3 regions of the Xenorhabdus cabanillasii genome follow, and region 2 is predicted to be linked to each of the others. Evidence: riboswitches for the same ligand, from Rfam matches in the RefSeq annotation. Region 2 holds a riboswitch; each other region holds the start of a gene.
The links. A riboswitch is a leader RNA that binds a small molecule or an ion and turns the genes downstream of it on or off. The one in region 2 is predicted to bind thiamine pyrophosphate.
Positions count from the first base shown of each region.

Region 1 (7,785 bases), 1.1 Mb from region 2:
CAAATAAAACAGTTTAAACCGGTTCCAAGCATCATAAAGAGGACTAGATGACAGGACAAATAGAACAATCTACGCTTAAGCGTGGTTTAAAGAACAGGCATATCCAGCTTATTGCTCTCGGTGGCTCAGTAGGAACAGGGTTATTTTTGGGCATTGCTCAAACGATAAAAATGGCCGGGCCTTCGGTTCTTCTTGGGTATGCCATTAGTGGATTTATTGCATTTTTGATAATGCGTCAATTGGGTGAAATGGTTGTTGAAGAGCCGGTAGCGGGTTCGTTTAGCCACTTTGCTTATAAATATTGGGGTAATTTTGCGGGTTTTCTGTCCGGTTGGAATTATTGGGCAATGTTTATACTTGTCGGGATGGCGGAACTCACCGCTGTTGGTATGTATATCCAGTATTGGTGGCCTGAAACTCCAACATGGGTTTCTGCTGCGATATTCTTTGTGCTGATTAATGCCGTAAATCTGATTAATGTCAGGTTATATGGGGAAGCTGAGTTCTGGTTCTCTATTATCAAAGTTGCAGCTATCATCGGAATGATCCTTTTTGGTTCTTATCTGCTCATTTCCGGCACGGGAGGGCCACAGGCCAGTGTAACCAACTTATGGCAGCAGGGCGGTTTTATGCCTAATGGCGTTGTCGGCCTGATTATGGCAATGGCCGTTATCATGTTTTCATTTGGTGGCTTGGAAACTGTCGGGATCACTGCGGCAGAGGCTGAAAATCCAGAAGTTAATATACCAAAGGCAACTAATCAGGTTGTTTATCGTATTCTGCTATTTTATATCGGTTCGTTGTTCATTTTGCTCTCTCTCTATCCGTGGAAGGATGTTGTGGAGGGAGGCAGTCCATTTGTTTTGATTTTCCATAATCTGAATAGTTTTTGGGTCGCAAATGTTCTGAATATTGTTGTATTGACTGCGGCGTTGTCTGTTTATAACAGTGGTGTTTATTGTAATAGCCGGATGTTGTATGGTCTGGCGAAACAAGGTAATGCACCGAGTATTTTGACTAAAGTGAACAAGCGTAGTGTTCCCGTTTTGTCAATTGGATTGTCGGCGTTGGCTACATCAATAGGCGTATTGATTAACTATATTATGCCTGGTAAAGCATTTGAGCTTTTGATGGCATTGGTAGTTACAACGCTGGTGATTAACTGGATTATGATCTGTATATCACACTTGAAATTTCGCGCTGCAAAAAATGCAGAAGGTGTTAAGACAAAATTCCAGGCATTTTGGTATCCATTTGGTAATTTTCTCTGTTTGATTTTCTTGGCTTTCATTCTTGTTATTATTCTGACGATGCCTGATATACGTGTATCAGTTATCCTGATGCCGTTTTGGATCGGAATATTATGGGTAGGTTATTTATCTTCCAAATCAAATAAGGTCAAGGCATAAATTGTTTTGCTGAAAATGCGTACACTTTTCCAGCCGGGCATTATGCTCGGCTGATTTTTATAATGAAACCAATTTTATTAGAGCGTTATGACAAAGTGTTATTTAAGCAAAAGAAAATCGTTTAAAAAAATACCTACAAAATTGCATATAAAATGAATGTTATCCTATAATGATATTTACTGTAGGTTGATATCTGGACAATTTGTTATTTAAAGTTCAGTCACTCCGGTGTTATAAACATTATGTAATCATCTGACATATTGCTAGAATAGCTGGAGTTTAAAAGTTGAAGTATGAGTGTTTTAATTGAACAATATTTAATAAAGGCTAAACAAAACGTAAACTAGCCAAATTTGGAGTAATCATATTTTACTTTCAGGCATTAACATAAAATTAGCTATCATTTTATTGCTTCTTCAATTTATTTTAAAAGTTATAACTCTCTAGAGTACCTCTTAATAGGTGTAGAAAACAGAATTATATATTAAATAAGTAAAAATCATTTCATTAAGTTAATGTTTTATTTTTCTGCTAATTCATGTGGTTATGTAATATAAATGCTTTCGGACAATATTAAATCAGAATAGATATTAAGAATTTAAAATATGTGCGTTAGCTCGTGCACCTGAAAAAAATGGCTTGCGATTATATAAAGAGTATGTAATAAAACACCTGGGTAAACGAAGTACTGTTTCTGTTAATGAATAGCAGCAACGAATACTGGTTTGTTTCTTTTTATGTCAATCGGCGAATAAAGTGATTCAAAGGAAATTTTTGAAATGGCAAAAATCACTGGTACTGTGAAGTGGTTCAACGAGTCTAAAGGTTTTGGTTTTATTACTCCAGCTGATGGCAGCAAAGATGTATTTGTACATTTTTCTGCAATTATGAAAGATGGATTTAAAACATTGTCTGAAGGCCAACAAGTTGAGTTTGAAATTCAGGATGGCCCTAAAGGTCCAGCCGCTGCAAATGTCACGACTTTATAGTAAGAAGTAGTAACAAATTTATTTTAGCTGGTATGTTGGTGGCTGGCTGAATATATCTATCGTTAACCTTTTCCATTCATTAACGATAACGTATTGCAAATATCACTCTATTGGGATACTAATAGAGTGATTTTTATTTTGGCTCGGGGCGTTCTTAAATGAACTGAGAAGTACCCGTATTACCTGATCTGGATAATGCCAGCGTAGGGAAGTCTTGGTATCTCTGGTTTGATATCCGCTTTTCTTGGGCTGGTGGCAGGAACTACCATCATGAGAATTAATTCATTGACCATTGCAGGAACCGATCCTAGCGGTGGTGCCGGCATTCAAGCTGATCTAAAAACATTTTCTGCACTTGGCGTATATGGAACGACTGTAATAACAGCTCTTGTTGCGCAAAATACAACAGGAGTGCAGACAGTTTACAATATTGAACCCTGCTTTATTTCTGCTCAACTTGAATCTGTACTTTCAGATGTCAGAATAGATAGTGTTAAGATCGGCATGTTGTCTAATTCTGCCAACGTTCATGTCGTTTCAGAAGTTTTCCACCGTTATCCGGTTCCTTATATCGTGTTAGATACCGTTATGCTGGCAAAGAGCGGTGATCCTTTATTATCGCAGGAAGCGGTAAAAGCGATGACGGAATTATTGTTGCCAACTGTCTCTTTGATTACACCAAATTTACCCGAAGCCGCAACATTATTGAAATGCTCTCTTGCTGAAACAGAAGCTGAAATGTTGCGACAAGGACGCGAGCTATTATCAATGGGATGCCAGGCTGTTTTATTAAAAGGAGGGCATTTGGACAATGGAGAAAGTCCGGATTGGTTGTTTACGTCTGAAGGGGAGTGGCGTTTTACGGCACCCAGAGTTAATACACGCCATACACACGGAACTGGTTGTACGTTGTCGGCTGCTCTTACAGCACTGCGGCCGCGTTATGCCGATTGGCAGAGTACAATACCCGTGGCAAAGGCCTATTTGCAGAATGCTTTAATGCAGGCAGATACGCTAAATGTCGGGAAAGGAATAGGGCCTGTGCATCATTTTCATCAGTGGTGGTAAGAAATAGCCGTAGGAATTATCACAATAATATCGTGGTAGTGTGATTCAAAATGGGGATATGAAATCCCCATTTCTAATACAGTAAATTAAGCAAATTCTATCAGGCGATGGTGACGCTCTTGTCAAGATAGACATCCTGAACAGAATGGATCAGTGAAACGCCTTCTTTCATTGATTTCTTAAATGCCTTGCGTCCCAGGATCAGTCCCATACCTCCGGCACGTTTGTTGATGACTGCGGTACGCACAGAATCACTCAGATCATTCACCCCCGAAGCTCCGCCAGAATTGATCAGGCCTGCACGTCCCATATAGCAGTTGGCGAGTTGATAGCGAACCAAGTCGATAGGGTGATCTGTTGTTAGATCAGTGTAGACACGTTTATCTGTGTGCCCGAAACTGATTGCGGTATATCCGCCATTGGTTTCTGCCATTTTTTGTTTAACGATATCTGCGCCGATAGTCGCTGCCAGATGGTTTGCCTGACCAGTTAAGTCGGCACTTGTATGGTAATCAACGCCATCTTTTTTGAAAGCTGAATTGCGTAAATAAGCCCACAGCACAGTTACCATACCTAATTCATGCGCTCGTTCGAAAGCGGCAGAAATTTCCTCTATCTGGCGGCGTGATTCGGGAGAGCCGTAATAAATCGTAGCACCAACTGCAACTGCCCCCATATTAAACGCTTGCTCAACGCTGGCATACAAGGTTTGGTCATATTGAGCTGGATAGGTCAGCGTCTCGTTGTGATTAAGTTTCACCAAAAACGGAATCTTATGGGCATAGCGGCGGGAGACAGATGCCAGAACACCATAAGTTGAGGCAACACAGTTACATCCTGCTTCGATTGCTAATTCAACAATATTTTTAGGATCAAAATAGAGTGGGTTGGTTGCAAAAGAAGCACTTGCCGAGTGTTCAACACCTTGATCGACTGGCAAAATTGAAAGATAGCCAGTTCCAGCCAGGCGCCCGTGATTAAACAAAGTTTGCATTGAGCGCAACACAGAGTTTGGCCGATTATTTTCAACCATTACACGATCGACAAAATCTGTGCCTGGGAGGTAAAGATTTTCATGTGAAATGGTATTGCATTGATGTTGCAATAAACTTTCTGCGTCTTTTCCTAACAACTTCACTATATCAGTCATGTTTAACTCCAGTTTGCAAAAGGCGCTACTGATTGTTGTTTATATTTGTACTGAGTACAAGATAAGCAGAGAGGGAAACTGTAGTGGATCGCTTCAGTCGAAGCTATTTTTTACAGTTAATGCTATGTTTATTAAAATTTCACTATTCCATACCCGTTATGCAGGTGTGTGCAATGAAATAATGTTGGGGCAATCTGTTGTGAATAAGTATTTCAGCGCGTTTTTGGATCTGCCAATCGAAAATATATTTCTCTAAAAATGCCTTCAGTAATTTGAATAATATTTATCTGAGATGGTTTTTTTATTTACAATTAATTTTGTTATTAAATATGCGTCAATTTTGGCAAAAAGAAATCCAATAATTATTAATTTAATCAATGATTGCTGATGTTTGATGTTATGGTTAATTGTTTGAATTTAAATCATTTTATATAAAAGAAAAAGGCTAGCCCAAGGGAGATTGAGCTAGCCAAGGAGGTGGTTCCTAGTCTTACAGTGAAACTTTTTTAGTTCTTCATTTTTCAGAGCTGATAATACGAGAAATAAAATAGTATTGATGTGATCTGTTTCTAAAAAAATGGAACTATTTCTTTAAAATCCATGCCAGATTATTTTAAAAGATCCGTTTTCACATGCGGTGCTCTGGTATTACCTCCTTTTAAATTGCGGATCAGCAGAGCATAATTCAGTTCAATTTCTACAGGAACAGGCAGATAAACGATGTGACCATCCCCCGGCGCGACTTCGATGGGCTGGCCTTTTTTGTTTGTCATTGATGTCAGCATAAAGTTGATATTGCCCGCTGGGGTCATAACCTCAAGGCTGTCACCAACGAAAAATTTGTTTTTTACTGCCACCTCTGCCAGACCATTGACCCGGTTGCCGGTAAATTCTCCGACAAATTGCTGTGTGTCTGATACTGAATAACCATATTCATAAGTCTGGTAAGCATCGTGAGTATGACGGCGCAAAAAGCCTTCTGTATAACCTCGATGTGCCAAACCTTCCAGTGTGCTCATCAATGTAGGATCGAAAGGTTTTCCAGCCACTGCATCATCAATGGCACGGCGATATACCTGAGCAGTTCGGGCACAATAGTAGAAAGATTTTGTGCGGCCTTCTATTTTCAATGAATGAACGCCCATTTTGGTCAGTCGTTCTACATGCTCAATTGCACGTAAGTCCTTAGAGTTCATAATATAGGTGCCATGTTCATCTTCAAATGCACTCATATACTCACCGGGACGTCTGGCTTCTTCGATCATGAATACTTTGTCTGTCGGGGCACCTTCTCCCAGAGTTGGCTCAACATTTTTAACCGGAATATTTTTAACCATAATAGGATCATGGATATGGACGATATTTCCGACTTCATCTTCTTTTCCTTCCTGCACATTATATTCCCAGCGGCAGGCGTTGGTGCAGGTGCCCTGATTGGGATCACGTTTGTTGATATAGCCTGATAACAGACAACGTCCAGAGTAGGCCATACAGAGTGCGCCATGAACAAAAACTTCAAGCTCCATTGCAGGAACCTGTTGACGGATTTCGGCAATTTCTTCCAGTGAAAGCTCACGGGAGAGAATAACTCGTGTTAATCCCATTTGTTTCCAGAACTTCACCGTCGCCCAGTTAACGGCATTCGCTTGTACGGAAAGGTGAATATCTATCTCAGGGAAGGCTTCACGTACCATCATAATTAAGCCGGGATCGGACATAATCAGTGCATCAGGCCCCATTTCAATGACAGGTTTTAAATCGCGAATAAAGGTTTTTAGTTTTGCATTATGCGGTGCGATATTAACTACAACATAAAAACGCTTGCCCAATGCATGTGCCTCTTTAATTCCTTGAGCCAGTGTTTCATGATTAAATTCGTTGTTACGAACACGAAGGCTGTAACGGGGCTGACCGGCATAAATGGCATCCGCGCCATAGGCAAAAGCATAGCGCATGTTTTTCAAGGAGCCGGCGGGAGAAAGTAGTTCTGGAGTAAACATATTGTTAACGTTCTCAGTCTGAGTTCAAATCAGACCTCACCCTATCTGTTTATCATTACTAAGGGTAAGGTTAAAGGAGAAGGATTTTAGCGCTTATTCTGCTGATGACACAAACTTATTGTGGAGATGGGGAAACAGAAATGGGGAAAGAAGCAGAAACGCGCCGGTAACGGCGCAGTTAATTAATTACGTTTGGTCAAATCCCGCACTTTATCTGTTGCCCCGATCTTCATGACAGACTGTATGCCTTTCTTCATCGCGGTTTCATTACCGTAAGATTCACTGATTCCAATAATCTGGTGATTTCTTGCCTTTAAGACAAAATAGCTTTTGCCAGACTTATTCTTTCTTACTTCATGACGAGTTTTGTCCGGAGAGTTGACCTGTACCGAGTAGATACCTTTATTAGCAGCAGCTTTAGTGGTGTACATTTCACTGCTGAGAATAATGTCACCGTTTGCTGCTACCAGATTGAAATAAAATTGCCCGTTCTTTGCTTTCTTAAGATCATAGTGCCCAGTAGCCATAAGAAATTCTCCTGATTGGGTAATTATCAGCTTAAGTTTAGCTTGAAATTTATTCAGGTGGATTTTTTTTAACAAAAATTAGGTAGTCACATCAGACGGCAAATTTCGGCTTCCCAGCGGTATCCCAGGCCATAAATTGAGCGAATAAAAGATTTATCTTCGTCTAATTGTTCTAATTTTCTGCGTAAGTTTTTGATATGGCTATCGATAGTACGATCATTAACAATACGATGATCGTTATAGAGATTATTCAGTAGCTGATCACGGGAAAAGACCCGCCCAGGCTGGCTGGATATTATCTTAAGTAACCGGAATTCAACCGGTGTCAGATCCAGAACCCGTTCAAGATAGCGAGCTTGAAAATGATTTTCATCAATTGTCAGAGCTCCTTGTTCGCTAATGATATCTTGTGGGCGATAACAGCGACGTAAAATCGTTTTCACTCTGGCAACTATTTCTCGTGGGCTATAAGGCTTACAAACATAATCATCCGCACCGATTTCCAGCCCTAACAGGCGGTCAATCTCCTCTGTTTTGGCTGTCATCATGATGATGGGAATATCAGAAAATTTGCGGATTTCCCTACAGACTGACAAACCATCAAGCCCGGGCAGCATAAGATCGAGCAGGATGATATCGGGT
Region 1 covers NZ_QTUB01000001.1:2,796,820-2,804,604, forward strand. The annotation lists gene BDD26_RS13120 (amino acid permease) at 48-1,409, shown strand; gene cspE (transcription antiterminator/RNA stability regulator CspE) at 2,189-2,398, shown strand; TPP riboswitch at 2,533-2,625, shown strand; gene thiD (bifunctional hydroxymethylpyrimidine kinase/phosphomethylpyrimidine kinase) at 2,666-3,466, shown strand; gene fbaB (class I fructose-bisphosphate aldolase) at 3,567-4,616, opposite strand; gene trhP (prephenate-dependent tRNA uridine(34) hydroxylase TrhP) at 5,225-6,616, opposite strand; gene BDD26_RS13145 (YegP family protein) at 6,799-7,143, opposite strand; gene baeR (envelope stress response regulator BaeR) at 7,230-7,785, opposite strand, start outside.
Region 1: it holds a riboswitch for thiamine pyrophosphate, as region 2 does, so the genes downstream of both, thiD (bifunctional hydroxymethylpyrimidine kinase/phosphomethylpyrimidine kinase) here and thiB (thiamine ABC transporter substrate binding subunit) in region 2, are expected to answer to the same signal.

Region 2 (7,785 bases):
TTTCAGGCGCATTAAGCCATACGTTATTAAACCATGTATTATTAAACCACAGTGCCCCGAACGCTGACAGGGCAATGAGAAGCAGCAGGCCGGAGGCAATCACCCCCGGCAATAACCACCCCGCAATTAACGGCTTACAGCACTTTGCCATGTACGGATCCATTGTGTACGGTGTTTTGCCACTTCATCTGCGTTGAATTGCAGTGATTTCTCAGGCACGGGCAGCTGTTTGAAAACTTCTGGCAGGGGTATATCAATCACGGGATACATCCACTGGGTAGTCGGAATAGCTTGCTGGAATGCGGGGGAAATCATGAATTGCATGAATCTCTGTGCCAATTCAGGCTGTTTGCTGGAAGTCAACTGGGCGGCCACTTCAATTTGTAAATAGTGTCCCTCTTTGAATATAGCAGCGGCGTAATTATCTTTTTTCTCAGATATGATGTGATAGCCCGGTGATGTGGTATAACTAAGCACCATATCCCCTTCACCTTTCAGGAATAACCCATAAGCCTCACTCCAGCCTTTGGTGACAGTCAGTGTTTTTTTGGCGATTTTCTGCCACTCCTGCGCAGCATTATCACCATAGATATCCTGTATCCAGAGTAAAAAACCTAACCCCGGGGTACTGGTGCGTGGATCCTGATAAATAATCTTCCAATTCTGGTGGCTGTTAATAAGCTCTTCCATGCTTTTGGGGGGATAAGGCAAGGTCTTTTTGTTGTAAATAAAGGCAAAATAACCGTAATCGTAAGGAATAAAGGTATTGTTATTCCATGTGACAGGCAGTTTTAACTTTGTTGTATCAACACGGCCAGGAGTGAATAATCCAGTCTGTTGGGCAGCTTGGATCAGGTTATTATCTAACCCCAGGACAACATCTGCCGATGCTTTTTTGCCTTCCATTCTTATACGGTTCAGTAAAGATACACCATCTTCCAGGGCGACGAGTTTCAATTCACAATCGCATTCCGCTTCAAAAGCTTTTTTAATAACAGGACCGGGGCCCCACTCAGAAGCGAATGAATCATAAGTATAAACGGTTAAAGTGGGCTTTGCTTGTGCTGCCTGAGCGAAGGCACATGCAGAAATCAATAATGCACTTATCGCAATAAATCTCGCAATAAATCGGAAAAATAGATGTTTAAACACTTTGCTCTCCTGTAGTTATTGATAATTGTTATTAACAGTAGCTATTAACACTCATAATTAAATGAGTTATTAGCAGATTGGCAAAGGATTTGAGAAAGTACCAGATAAAATTACTATTTATATATCAATGAATAGCAACTCAAATCCCTACGCCGGTATCAGCCGGATCAGGTTCTACGGGTTTGTTCTCAGCGATGTTGCCCGCAACAATCGCACCCCGTTGAGATGACTGTATTGTAGAGACTTCGGTTGTGACTGCAAAGTCCCATGATAGAGGTTTACCGCTTGAGATGAGTGTGAAACAATTAGCTATCTTTTCAAATTCGTTTTATCGAGAGGTAGTCTGGTGATCGATGATGATGGCTACCGCCCGAATGTAGGAATTGTAATTTGTAATCGTCAAGGGCAGGTTCTATGGGCCCGCCGTTATGGGCAGCATTCCTGGCAGTTTCCTCAAGGGGGCATCAATCCGGGGGAATCACCAGAACAAGCGATGTATCGTGAGTTGTTCGAAGAAGTTGGTTTAAATCGCAAAGACGTACGGGTTCTCGCCTCCACCCGTAGCTGGTTGCGTTACAAATTACCCAAGCGTTTGGTGCGTTGGGATACAAAGCCCGTTTGTATCGGGCAAAAGCAACGCTGGTTTTTATTGCAGTTGCTTTGTAATGAAACAGATATTAATGTTCAGCGCAGTAGTACACCAGAGTTTGATGGATGGCGTTGGGTGAGTTATTGGTATCCTGTCAGGCAGGTTGTTTCGTTTAAACGAGATGTATACCGCCGTGTGATGAAAGAATTCTCTTCCATTGTGATGCCAATGCAGGAATCTACTTCACAACCCTATTCAACCTATATATATCGACGTAGAAGAAGTTAGGTAATTAATTTAGGTAATCGTTATGCTCATGCGCTTACGGGAAATTGTTGAAAAGGTTGCGATGGCAACAAATTTATCGGAAGCGCTTGAGCTATTAGTTAATGAAACCTGTTTAGCAATGAACACGGATGTTTGTTCTATTTATCTGGCAGACCATCAGCGTCGTTGCTATTACCTGATGGCTACTAAGGGGTTGAAAAAGCCGGGAAAACGCGTGATCAGCCTCTCCTTTGATGAAGGCGTTGTGGGTGAAGTCGGGCGTTTGTCGGAATTAATCAACCTTGCCGATGTGCGTGAGCATCCCAGTTTCAAATATATTCCTCAAGTAAAAGAAAAAAATCTACGGGCCTTTTTAGGGGTTCCGATTATTTATCGTCGCCAATTGCAAGGGATTTTGGTTGTTCAACAAAATGAACGCCGATTATTTGATGAAAGTGAAGAATCCTTTATGGTGACACTTGCTATGCAATTAGCTGCGATCCTTGCTCAAGCGCAGACCCGTGAGCTGTTTGGCCAGTATCGCCAGACACGTATCAAGGCACTGGCGGTTTCCGATGGCATTGTCATGGCTCAGGGATGGCAGGATTGTTCTCAACCAGCGCTCGAACTAGTATTTGCAGCATCAACACTGAATTATCAGGCTGAACGTTCTCGTCTGACCCAAGCCCTTGAACTGGCAACCGCAGAATGTCGTCGAATAAGTAAACGATTTACAGCCAGTTCACAAAAAGAAAGTGCTGCCATTTTTGATCTCTATTCCCATTTATTGAATGACCCCAAACTTAAACAGGATCTGTTTCATTCCGTTGATAACGGCTTTATCGCAGAATGGGCGGTTAAGACCGTGATTGAGAAATATGCAGGGCAATTCGCCAGCCTGCAAGATGCCTATATGCGGGAAAGAGCCTCTGATTTACGGGCACTTGGGCAACGGGTATTGTTTCATCTGGATGATTCTTTTACTGGCAACAACCAGTGGCCTGAACATTTCATTCTGGTTGCTGATGAACTCAACGCCAATTTACTGGCTGAAATACCACAGGATAAGCTGGCTGGTGTCATTGTACGGGATGGGGCAACTCACTCTCATTCCGCAATATTGGTCAGGGCAATGGGAATACCTGCGATTATGGGTGCAGACATTCAACCAGAACTACTGCATAACCGGATGTTGATTCTGGATGGTTATCGCGGAGAATTTTTTATTGAACCAGAGCCGCTGGTTGTTCAGGAATATCGCCAACTTATTGAAGAAGAGCAGGTGCTCAGCGAGTTGGCTGAAGGCGAATTGCAGCAAAAAGCACGTCTTAAGAATGGGGAAAGAGTATTGGTTCAGCTCAATGCTGGTTTGAGCTTGAAATATGAGCAACAAATGGGCGATAGTATCGACGGTGTCGGGTTGTATCGTACTGAGATCCCTTTTATGCTGTATAGTGGTTTTCCATCAGAAGATGAACAGAAAAACCGCTACCAAGAAATGCTCACACTTTTTCCTGATAAATCAGTCGTATTGCGGACGTTGGATGTTGGCGCTGACAAAAACCTTCCTTATATGCCAATTAACGAAGAAAACCCTTGTCTTGGCTGGCGGGGAATTCGCATAACCCTGGATCAGCCGGAAATATTTTTGATTCAGCTCAGAGCTATGCTGAAAGCCAATGTACAGACGAAGAACCTGAAAATATTGCTGCCGATGGTGAGCAGTATTGAAGAGATTGATGAAGCCAGGAAGTTGATCGACAGGGCAAAAGCAGAAGTTGAACGATCAGTTGCTACGACTATTACGATGCCACAAATCGGGATCATGGTAGAAGTTCCTTCCCTGATCCTGCTGCTGCCACAATTGAAGAAACGGGTTGATTTTATCTCTATCGGTACAAACGATTTAACCCAGTATTTACTTGCGGTGGATCGTAATAATACCCATGTCGCTTCTCTGTATGACAACCTGCATCCGGCAGTAATCAGAGCTTTAAAACAGATTATTGATGAAAGCCAGCGTATTGGCTTACCCGTTACTGTTTGTGGTGAAATGGCAGGTTTGCCGATGGGGGCGCTGATTCTGATAGGTCTTGGCTATCGTAGCCTGAGTATGAGTGGTCGAAGTGTCCCGCGTATCAAGTACTTGCTGCATCATTTAGATGCCGGCGAACTCAATCATTTTGTTAAAGAAATATTGGAGGCGGAAACCAGCCAACAAGTGAGAGAGATTTCCTCTGCATTTATGGAAACCCACGGTCTTGGTGGGTTGGTGCGTGGTGGCATTTAACCGCCCATGCTATTATTTACGATTATTTGTCTTAGGGCATAAACATACAAATTCATTCACACAACAATTTTTAGTGGGGAACGATGAGCACTAGCTACCTGGCATTTCCTAATATTGACCCTGTCATATTTTCAATCGGCCCCGTATCTCTCCACTGGTACGGTTTTATGTATCTGGTTGGTTTTGTTTTTGCGATGTGGTTGGCAAATCGTCGTGCGGCAAAACCAAACAGTGGCTGGAATAAGAACGAAGTAGAAAACTTGCTGTATGCAGGTTTTGCCGGGGTATTCATTGGCGGACGCCTCGGTTATGTTCTGTTCTATAACCTGCCGATGTTCCTGAATAATCCTCTGTATCTGTTTAAGGTCTGGGACGGCGGTATGTCTTTCCACGGAGGATTGGTTGGCGTTATTTGTGCAATGTGGTGGTTCTCGCGCAGAACTAAACGCAACTTCTTGCAAACTGCTGATTTCGTTGCGCCATTGGTTCCTTTTGGTTTAGGTATGGGGCGTATCGGTAACTTTATTAATGGTGAGTTGTGGGGGCGTGTCACACTTGATACACCGTGGGCAATGTTGTTCCCAGGTTCTCGCAGTGAAGATATCGCACTGGCAACCACTAATTCCTCGCTATGGCCTGTTTTGGAAAAGTATGGTGTCCTGCCGCGCCATCCTTCACAACTGTATGAAATGGTGCTGGAAGGCATTGTACTGTTTATTATTCTGAATTTATTTATTCGTAAGCCACGCCCGATGGGAAGTGTCTCAGGGCTATTCCTGATTGGTTACGGTATATTCCGTATCATCGTTGAATTTTTCCGTCAGCCTGACGCCCAACTTGGATTATTTGAAGGGATCAGTATGGGGCAAATCCTTTCCATACCAATGATTTTAGCGGGGATTCTGATGATGGTATGGGCATATAAGTGTTCCCGCAACAACAATACTCGCAATAATACGCGAAACGATAAGGTACAAGAGGCAAAATGAAGCAGTATCTGGATTTAATGAAAAAAGTACTGGAAGAAGGTACAGTAAAAGATGACCGTACAGGCACAGGGACACTTTCAATCTTTGGTCATCAGATGCGTTTCAATTTGCAAGAAGGTTTTCCGCTGGTAACAACCAAACGCTGCCATCTCCGCTCCATTATTCATGAACTGTTATGGTTCCTGAATGGTGATACCAATATCAAATACCTGCATGATAATAGCGTTACTATCTGGGACGAATGGGCTGACGAAAATGGTGACTTAGGGCCAGTTTATGGTAAACAATGGCGCGCCTGGGGAGCAGCGGATGGTCGTCAGATTGATCAGCTGACCAACGTTATTGAACAATTAAAGAGTGAACCTGACTCTCGCAGGATCATTGTTTCTGCATGGAATGTTGGCGAATTGGACAAAATGGCTTTGGCACCATGTCACGCATTTTTCCAGTTTTACGTGGCAGACGGTAAGCTGTCCTGCCAGCTTTACCAGCGCTCCTGTGATGTATTTTTAGGGTTACCATTTAACATTGCCAGCTACGCTCTGTTAGTTCACATGATGGCTCAGCAGTGTGATCTGGAAGTGGGGGATTTCGTCTGGACTGGCGGTGATACCCACCTCTACAGCAACCATATGGAACAGACGAAACTGCAATTGAGCCGTGAACCCAGAGTATTGCCAAAGTTGGTTATTAAACGTAAGCCTGCATCCCTGTTTGATTATCGATTCGAAGACTTTGAAATCGTAAATTATGATCCGCATCCGGGTATTAAAGCCCCGGTTGCGATTTAATTCCGCATTATCTTTTCCATCCCCTATTTGGGGATGGAAATATCATTTATCTGAAAAAAGAAAATCGTACCCTTATTCTCATATGATACTCCTCATGAAAGCTTATCTGTATCTGCTTTATTAACGATTTTATTGTTTTCATAGTATATGAAATCGTTAATTTGTGTAAATTTCAATCTCTTTGGTTATGCCATTGAGCTGGCTCGCAAATAGAATGTAACAGAGCAATATACGGATATTTCTCTTCAAATCCCCTCGCATAAATGAAAACTTACGCTTTTTATTTCCTCTCAAATTGAAGATATTTTCGCCAGCGATAATTTAAACCGGTAAACAGAGACATAAGCTGGATGCTGATGAACGATAAATACACTAACAGGCAAAGCGGATTTACATTGTTAGAGTTAATGGTAGCAATGATCTTAATTTCAATGAGTTTGCTCTGCGGATTGCATAGTTGGGTAAATTACCAGAGTGGTCTGCATTTACAATCAGCCGTGCAGAATGTGTTGTCTTTTATGGAAAGGCAACAGGCTCTGGCGAATTATATGAATCAGGAACGAACATTGTGGCTGGTGGCCGGGCAATCCTGGTGTCTTGTTTCCTCAGTTACCGCGAGCACAGATTGCGATGAAGGGGAAGGAGAGCGGGTCAGTTCACCACATGATGATGTGTCTTTAGTATCAACAACCAGTCAGAGAATTGATTTTTATGGTGTCAGAAATACCGCGATGCCAGCCAGCTTTGTACTGGCAAATTCTGCCGGAGAAATAAGTATCATCATTTCAGGGAGAGGGAGAATCAGAGCATGCAGTAATCATATAAATCAGCTTCCTGATTGTGGGGGCATCAAAAACTCATGATATGGGCTATAAGCTGTCTTAGGCGAAACTGTTTCAGGGAAAATCAGTCCGGTTTTTCCCTGCTGGAAGTTCTGGTTGCTATGTTGATTGGCAGCGTGATTTTTATTGCGATGGCAAAGAGTTATCCTGTTTTATCCGGCCAGATACTCGATCTCTACCGTCAATACCGTCTCCACTATCTGGTGAATCGGGTAGCACATATGATGGAAAAAGATCTCAGGCGGGCAGGCTATTGTCAGGACAGTAAATGGTGTAAAGGAGAAGCGTTGGTGATTCAAAATAAAAATACCGAAGCTACCAATTCTTGTTTTATTGTCGCTTTTGACCTTAATTTAAATAATCAATGGGAAGAACCTGAACACACAGCCTCTGAATTTTTTGGTTACCGATTAAATAATCGTGCTCTTGAATGGAAAAGAGGGGCAGGAAATTGTCAGGAAAATAACTGGGAACGGCTCTTTGATCCCAAAGAAATCACTATTGACGCTTTTCACCTTGAAAAATCACAGTCAGAAAATAGGCTGATATTTATAACATTGTCCATAAAAGCCAGTTGGGTGAAATCTCCTTCTGTTGCTTATCACTACCAAACCACAGTTCGGTTGCGCAACATAAGGAAATCATCTGGTGAATGACTTAGGGCAACGGCATAAAAACCAAAGAGGTAATGCTCTGTTGGTATCGGTTCTTATGATGCTGACATTAAGCTTAATGATGCTGAAAGCACTGCATTATCAACAGGAAAATGCCATGTTGATGATGTTTGATGAACAGAAATATCTGAATGCTTTTCAGCAGGCAGAGTCATCATTGGCATGGGGTTCAGTACAGTCATGGCCGCTTA
Region 2 covers NZ_QTUB01000001.1:1,716,742-1,724,526, forward strand. The annotation lists gene thiP (thiamine/thiamine pyrophosphate ABC transporter permease ThiP) at 1-151, opposite strand, end outside; gene thiB (thiamine ABC transporter substrate binding subunit) at 127-1,152, opposite strand; TPP riboswitch at 1,279-1,382, opposite strand; gene rppH (RNA pyrophosphohydrolase) at 1,499-2,029, shown strand; gene ptsP (phosphoenolpyruvate--protein phosphotransferase) at 2,052-4,298, shown strand; gene lgt (prolipoprotein diacylglyceryl transferase) at 4,382-5,287, shown strand; gene thyA (thymidylate synthase) at 5,284-6,078, shown strand; gene BDD26_RS08215 (prepilin peptidase-dependent protein) at 6,435-6,941, shown strand; gene BDD26_RS08220 (prepilin peptidase-dependent protein) at 6,938-7,576, shown strand; gene BDD26_RS08225 (YgdB family protein) at 7,569-7,785, shown strand, end outside.

Region 3 (7,785 bases), 160 kb from region 2:
TACGCAAAGCAAAATATGATTTGGATGAATCACAGATTAAGCCGTATTTCGAACTGAATAACGTTCTGAATAATGGCGTGTTCTATGCCGCCAATCTGCTGTATGGCATTACCTTTAAGGAGCGCAAAGACATCCCGGTTTATCAGCCCGACGTCCGCGTGTATGAAGTTTTCGATAAAGACAGAAAGCCGTTGGCGTTGTTTTATACCGATTACTTTAAGCGCGACAACAAAAATGGTGGAGCCTGGATGAATAATTTTGTCGATCAGTCAAAGCTCATCGGAACCAAGCCGGTGATTTACAACGTCGCCAACTTTACTAAACCTGCGCCGGGCCAACCAGCACTGTTGTCGTATGATGACGTGATCACAATATTCCATGAGTTTGGGCACACCTTGCATGGTATGTTTGCCGATGAGAAATATCCGAGCTTGTCCGGTACAAATACCGCCCGTGATTTTGTGGAATTTCCATCACAATTTAACGAGTATTGGGCGCGCGATCCAAAGGTGTTTGCCCATTATGCCAAGCATTACCAGACCGGAGAAGCAATGCCACAAGCATTGGTAGATAAGATCAATAAGGCTGACAAATTCAACAAAGGTTATAGCATGACCGAGCTGCTGTCAGCCGCATTGTTGGATATGCACTGGCATATGCTGACCGCTGCTCAGCCACAACAGGACGTGGATAAGTTTGAAGCCGAGTCTCTGCAACAAGACAACATCTATCTCAGCTACGTACCGCCGCGCTATCGTTCCAGCTACTTCAAGCATATTTGGGGCGGCGGTTATGCTGCCGGTTATTATGCTTATCTGTGGACAGAAATGCTGGCAGACGATGCTTTTGCCTGGTTTACCGAACACGGAGGTCTGACGGCAGAGAATGGCCAACTTTTCCGCGATAAGGTGTTGTCACGTGGTAATAGTGAAGACTTGGAAAAACTGTATATCAACTGGCGCGGTAAGCCACCGAGTATTAAGCATATGCTGAAAAACCGAGGCCTGGAGGAACAAAAACAATAAGGTGTATTATTAGCTAACACGCCGTCAATCTTCGCCCAATGTGAGGGTGTCGCAAAAGTCTCGTGTTATCCGTTAAGATCTGCGTACTTCCTTTAAACGCAGATCTTTTATAACTTTATTTACTCGAAAACTGGAACCTTCTATCTCACACCAAACGGCAGTTTGTCAAAGCTCAGCGCTTACCTGCATTGGTACGGTTTTGACTCATCACTGTTGACGACATAATGCAACCGTCTCCTCAATCAAACGGCGGGCAATCGTGTCAGACTTAGGGATCAAAGGAAGGTTATCATAACGATACCAATCTGCACTGATAAGCTCGACAGGGTCATGTTCAATTTCACCGCTATCATAATCCGCCAGAAATCCCACCATCAATGAATTTGGGAGAGGCCATGGCTGAGAAGCAACATAACGCAAGTTACGGATTTTTATCCCGCTCTCTTCCATTACTTCACGATGCACAGCTTCTTCCAGTGTTTCCCCCACTTCAACAAATCCGGCAAGTACCGTATGGATACCGTTACGATGACGCCGATGCTGTGCCAGCAGAATGTGATCATCGCGACGAATGCCGACAATAATGCAAGGCGCAATTTGCGGATAATAATGTTCATCACAGTGCTGGCACAGGCAAGCCCATTCATGCTGACTCTGTTGCATTTCTTGGCCACAGTAACCACAATAATGATGTGAACGATAGAACTCAGCCAATTGGATTCCGCGTCCTGCCAGTTGAAATAACCTGAGATCTTGCTCTGCAATCCGACGAGGAGAAGACATATCTGCTTCCATCTTATGGCGTATCAACCAAACAGTTTCTCCCGACCATTCACCGATAACGTAAGCCACATAACCTTGCAATGACCACTGACTGGCTGTTCCTGATGGCAATTCCCCTTGTGGTAGCCAAACTCTGTTTTCAAGGCTGACAATCCACCAGCCTCGTTCTGTGCCTGTTAATTTCTTTTGCATCATCGGTTCCATCATTTGTTGCATCGGATGTTGTGTCATAGCCACATTGAAATGTTAATTAAATGTTATTAAATCTTGGTATAAGTACAGCATACTCCTCATCGTATTCTGTCTGCAATCTGTTATATTAATTACGTTTCTGAATACCCATTTAATGCAAATAAAGTGTTTGATTTTCTTTCAATCAATAATATGCAGGTATCAATAAGTATCCTAAATTAAGGAATAACAACTATGTCACAACAGGTTGCCGTATTTGATCTGGATGATACCCTGATTTGCGGGGATTCCAGCCAGCTCTGGACTCGTTATTTATGGGAAAAAGGCATCATTACTGATCCGCGCTTTATAGAGGCAGACCAGAAAATGATATCGGATTACTGTGCAGGAAAGCTGAATATGCAAGAGTATCTGGCGACCAACTTACAGGCAATCAGCCAAATTCCTCATGAGCAAATAGATATCTGGCTGACCGATTTTGTGGAAACCAAAATCAAACCTGTCTTCTATCCTGCCGCCAGAAAACAATTAGATATCTACCACCATCAAAACATTCCTGTCATCATCATTTCTGCTACCGTTTCTTTTGTAGTTAAGAAAATCGCTGCTGCATTTGGAGTACAAACAGCAATGGGGATTGATATGGTAATGGAAGATGGTTGTTATACCGGAGACATTCAGGGTATCCCTACCTTCCGGGAAGGAAAAGTTGTCCGTTTACAACAATGGCTGGCAGAGCAGAATTTATCGCCACAACATATCTATTTTTATACAGACTCTGCGAATGACTTACCGATGTGCCGATTTGCCAGCGAAGTCTTTACTGTCAATCCAGATATACAATTACGGGCGGCAGCAAAAGCTCATGGCTGGAAACAATTGAATTGGGCTTTATAGTCAAGTAATTAACCCCAGGAAGCCAGTCTCACACGAAATGTTCTGGTTTAGTTCTGGTTTCAGCTTAACGCTTTCTGGTTGCAGTTTTCAGAATCCCCTTTATACTCTGGGTGTTTTCTTGTCGGAGTGCCTAGCGTTCACCCTATATCACCACGGTGGACACAGGCTGAGACCGTTTATTCGGGATCCGCAGAACCTGATCGGGCTAATACCCGCGAAGGGAACAAGAGTAATCACCCCGCTGATATGTTCTTCTTCTTGTGGTACAGATAAGTTGTTGTGCAAACAAATCTGTTCAGATGACGTAATTCAGCAATCAACCATTACTCCCTGCGAGCTCCAGACAAGCAATTTTCTCAACTTAAGCCCTATCTGAGCGTCATGTTTATTTGCGCAATGAGACAGGCGATAACACAGTCAGGAATTTGCTATGTCTAATGCGATTACCAACAACAGCGTTACCTCTACCGCTGATATTATCCCTGCAACCAATATCTCACCTAAAGCCCATCCAGCACGGCCACGTAAAGCCCAACGAGATGCAGCACAGGAATTTATCAGTTCGATTCAAGGTGTGACATTTCCCAATTCAAACCGTATTTATCTGGCAGGATCACGCGAAGATATTCAGGTTCCTATGCGGGAAATCCAGTTATCCCCCACACTGATTGGCGGAACGAAAGAGGAGCCTCAATTTGAGGAAAACGAACCCATACCTGTTTATGACACTTCCGGCCCTTATGGTGATCCTGAAGCCATACTGAATGTACAAACTGGTTTGCAGAAGATCCGCCAACCGTGGATTGAAGAGCGCAATGATACTGAACCTGTCGCAATCCTCAGTTCTGATTTTACTCAACAGCGTCTTGCAGATGCCGGACTGGATCACCTGCGCTTCAAACATCGTTCCCATCCATTAAAAGCCAAACAAGGCAGGCGCGTGACTCAATTGCACTATGCACGCCAAGATATCATTACACCGGAAATGGAATTTATCGCACTGCGTGAAAATATGGGGCGTGAACGTATCCGTGGTGAAATTCTGCTCCAACAACATGCAGGGCAAAGTTTCGGAGCAAATTTACCGGATAACATCACGCCTGAATTTGTCCGTCAGGAAGTGGCATCCGGCCGTGCGATTATTCCTGCTAACATTAATCATCCAGAATCTGAGCCAATGATTATCGGACGTAATTTTCTGGTGAAAGTTAATGCCAATATCGGTAATTCCTCCGTCACTTCCTCTATCGAAGAAGAAGTTGAAAAATTGATTTGGTCTACCCGCTGGGGTGCTGACACTGTGATGGATCTCTCCACCGGACGCTACATCCACGAAACCCGTGAATGGATACTACGTAACAGCCCAGTCCCCATCGGCACAGTTCCTATTTATCAGGCACTGGAAAAAGTCAATGGCATCGCGGAAAACCTGACATGGGAAATGTTCCGCGATACGTTACTGGAGCAGGCCGAACAAGGTGTGGATTATTTCACCATCCATGCGGGAGTGTTGCTGCGTTACGTTCCTATGACCGCCAAGCGCCTGACAGGCATTGTTTCCCGTGGTGGTTCAATTATGGCGAAATGGTGCCTTTCCCATCATCAGGAAAACTTTCTCTATACTCATTTTCGTGAAATTTGTGAAATCTGTGCGGCCTACGACGTTTCCCTCTCTTTGGGGGACGGGTTGCGCCCCGGCTCCATTCAGGATGCTAATGATGAAGCACAATTTGCCGAACTGCATACCCTCGGTGAGCTGACCAAAATTGCCTGGGAATATGATGTTCAGGTGATGATAGAAGGGCCGGGGCATATTCCGATGCAGTTAATTCGCCGCAATATGACAGAAGAACTGGAGCATTGCCACGAAGCGCCATTCTATACCCTGGGGCCACTGACAACTGATATCGCGCCGGGTTATGACCATTTCACCTCCGGTATTGGCGCTGCAATGATCGGTTGGCTCGGCTGTGCCATGCTGTGTTATGTCACTCCCAAAGAGCATCTCGGCCTGCCAAACAAAGAGGATGTGAAGCAGGGGCTGATCACCTACAAAATCGCCGCTCATGCGGCAGATCTTGCTAAAGGTCATCCCGGTGCACAAATCCGCGATAACGCCATGTCAAAAGCCCGTTTTGAATTCCGCTGGGAAGATCAATTTAATCTGGCGCTTGATCCTGAAACTGCCCGCGCTTATCACGATGAAACCTTACCACAAGAATCCGGTAAAGTTGCTCACTTCTGCTCAATGTGTGGGCCAAAATTCTGTTCAATGAAGATCACGCAGGATGTGCGAGATTATGCCGCAAAACTGGAGCAAGAAGCTGGCATGGAACAGATGTCCGAAGAATTCCGTGTTCATGGCAGTGAACTGTATCACCGTACCGAGGATATCAACGATGTCAAATCAGCTTAAAACGATATCCTTTGCTCCAACTGAACACCGGTTAGGGCTATATCCCGTTGTGGATTCCCTGATGTGGATTGGGCGATTACTGGAAGCGGGTGTCAGAACCCTGCAATTGCGCATCAAAGATATGTCCGAAGAGCAAGTGGAGGACGATATCCGGCAGGCCATTACACTGGGGAATCAATACAGCGCTCGTCTGTTCATCAACGATTACTGGCGTCTGGCAATCAAACACCGTGCCTATGGTGTACATCTGGGACAGGAAGATTTGGATATCACCGATCTTCAGGCCATCCAACAGGCCGGACTTCGTCTGGGTATTTCCACCCATAACGAACAGGAATTAGCACGGGCAAAAGCTCTGCGCCCATCTTATATCGCACTGGGACATATTTTCCCGACCACGACCAAAGAGATGCCATCATCGCCACAGGGGCTTATCGCACTGAAACATCAGGTGGAGATCACGCCAGAATTTCCTACCGTTGCCATCGGCGGTATCTCACTGGAGCGTGTACCGGATGTGGTCGCAACAGGTGTCGGGGGTGTGGCGCTGGTCAGTGCCATCACTAAAGCCAAAGACTGGCGACAGGCAACATCCAGATTGCTTCATTTAGTTGAAGGAATCATGGTTGAAGGGATCGTTGAGAGAAATGATCGGAGGCTCCTATGTTAAACGATCAGGAATTTATGCGGTACAGCCGCCAATTGTTACTGGAAGACATCGGCCCTGACGGACAGGAAAAATTAAAAGCAAACAAAATATTAATTGTTGGAGTCGGAGGATTAGGCTCCCCCGCAGCACTTTATCTCGCCGCAGCAGGCGTGGGACACCTCTATCTTGCAGATGATGACAAATTACATATCTCTAACCTGCAACGCCAAATCCTCTATCGCACGGCAGATATTTCCGCCGGAAAAGCGGCTCTGGCGGCAGAGCAATTGGCCGATTTAAATCCCCTTGTCAATCTTACCGTTATTAGTAAACGCCAAAATAAAACGTCACTGACAAACCTTGTCCGGCAAATCGACCTGATATTGGATTGCAGCGATAACATGGCAACCCGGCATGCAATTAATGCTGCCTGTGTTGAGACCAATACCGCTCTTATCAGTGGCAGTGCTGTGGGGTTCAGCGGGCAACTTATGGTGTTTGAACCCCCTTACCAACATGGCTGTTATGCCTGCCTCTATCCCGATCAGGAAGAGCCGCAACGTAATTGTCGGACTGCTGGTGTTCTGGGGCCAGTCGTCGGTGTTATCGGCACACTGCAAGCGCTGGAAGCAATCAAAATGCTGGCCGGTCTCTCTTCTCATCTGAGTGGAAAACTACGGCTGTTTGATGGCAGGCAACAAAGCTGGAGCACATTACAGCTGACTGCATCACCGCAATGCCCAATCTGCGGAACATTATCTTTTATAGATAAAACAGTTTCAGGAAAAAAAATCGCATGAACATCATCGTCAACGATCAAACAGTCACACTGCCGAATCCTGTGAATAAGCCTATGACGGTACAACAGTTACTGGAACATATACAGCGTACTCAATCGGGCACTGCGTTAGCCATTAATCAGACCATTATCCCGCGCTCAGCATGGGATACTCACCTGATTAATGACGGGGACAATATCCTGCTGTTTCAGGCCATTGCTGGTGGCTAATGCCGGAGGTTAATCATGTTAAAAATCGCTGATACCCCCTTTCACTCCCGGCTGTTTACAGGAACAGGTAAATTCGCCAATGCGGGACTGATGATGGAAGCTATCCGAGCTTCCGGCAGCCAGTTAGTCACAATGGCCATGAAACGTATCGATCTGCATGGCAACAATGATGGCATTCTCGCACCATTACAAAAGTTAGGAGTCAAACTCCTGCCCAATACTTCCGGGGCAAAAACCGCAGAGGAAGCCGTGTTTGCCGCCCGCCTTGCACGAGAAGCTCTGGGCACCAACTGGATCAAACTGGAAATTCACCCTGACGTAAAATACCTGTTGCCCGATCCGGTAGAAACTCTGAAAGGTGCAGAGCAGTTAGTCAAAGACGGTTTTGTTGTTCTGCCGTACTGTGGCGCAGATCCGGTTCTGTGCCGCCGTCTGGAAGAAGTGGGCTGTGCTGCTGTGATGCCATTAGGCGCTCCTATTGGTTCAAACAAGGGCTTGCTCACCCGTGATTTTCTGCAAATCATCATCGAACAATCCCATGTTCCTGTCGTCGTAGACGCTGGCATTGGCGCACCAAGCCATGCACTGGCAGCCATTGAAATGGGAGCCGATGCCGTATTGGTCAATACCGCCATCGCCGTTGCTCATAATCCGGTCAAAATGGCGCAAGCATTTAAAGCAGCCATTGAAGCAGGTGAATTTGCTCATCAGGCTGGTATGGCAAGCCAGAAATCCCACGCAGAAGCCTCCAGCCCACTAACCGATTTTCTGGGGGTGCTATGACAGGCAATGAAGCTACCTTCCGTCAACGCTG
Region 3 covers NZ_QTUB01000001.1:1,560,569-1,568,353, reverse strand. The annotation lists gene dcp (peptidyl-dipeptidase Dcp) at 1-1,025, shown strand, start outside; gene nudC (NAD(+) diphosphatase) at 1,233-2,003, opposite strand; gene BDD26_RS07525 (HAD family hydrolase) at 2,235-2,897, shown strand; TPP riboswitch at 3,010-3,137, shown strand; gene thiC (phosphomethylpyrimidine synthase ThiC) at 3,328-5,313, shown strand; gene thiE (thiamine phosphate synthase) at 5,297-5,983, shown strand; gene BDD26_RS07510 (HesA/MoeB/ThiF family protein) at 5,977-6,762, shown strand; gene thiS (sulfur carrier protein ThiS) at 6,759-6,971, shown strand; gene BDD26_RS07500 (thiazole synthase) at 6,987-7,754, shown strand; gene thiH (2-iminoacetate synthase ThiH) at 7,751-7,785, shown strand, end outside.
Region 3: it holds a riboswitch for thiamine pyrophosphate, as region 2 does, so the genes downstream of both, thiC (phosphomethylpyrimidine synthase ThiC) here and thiB (thiamine ABC transporter substrate binding subunit) in region 2, are expected to answer to the same signal.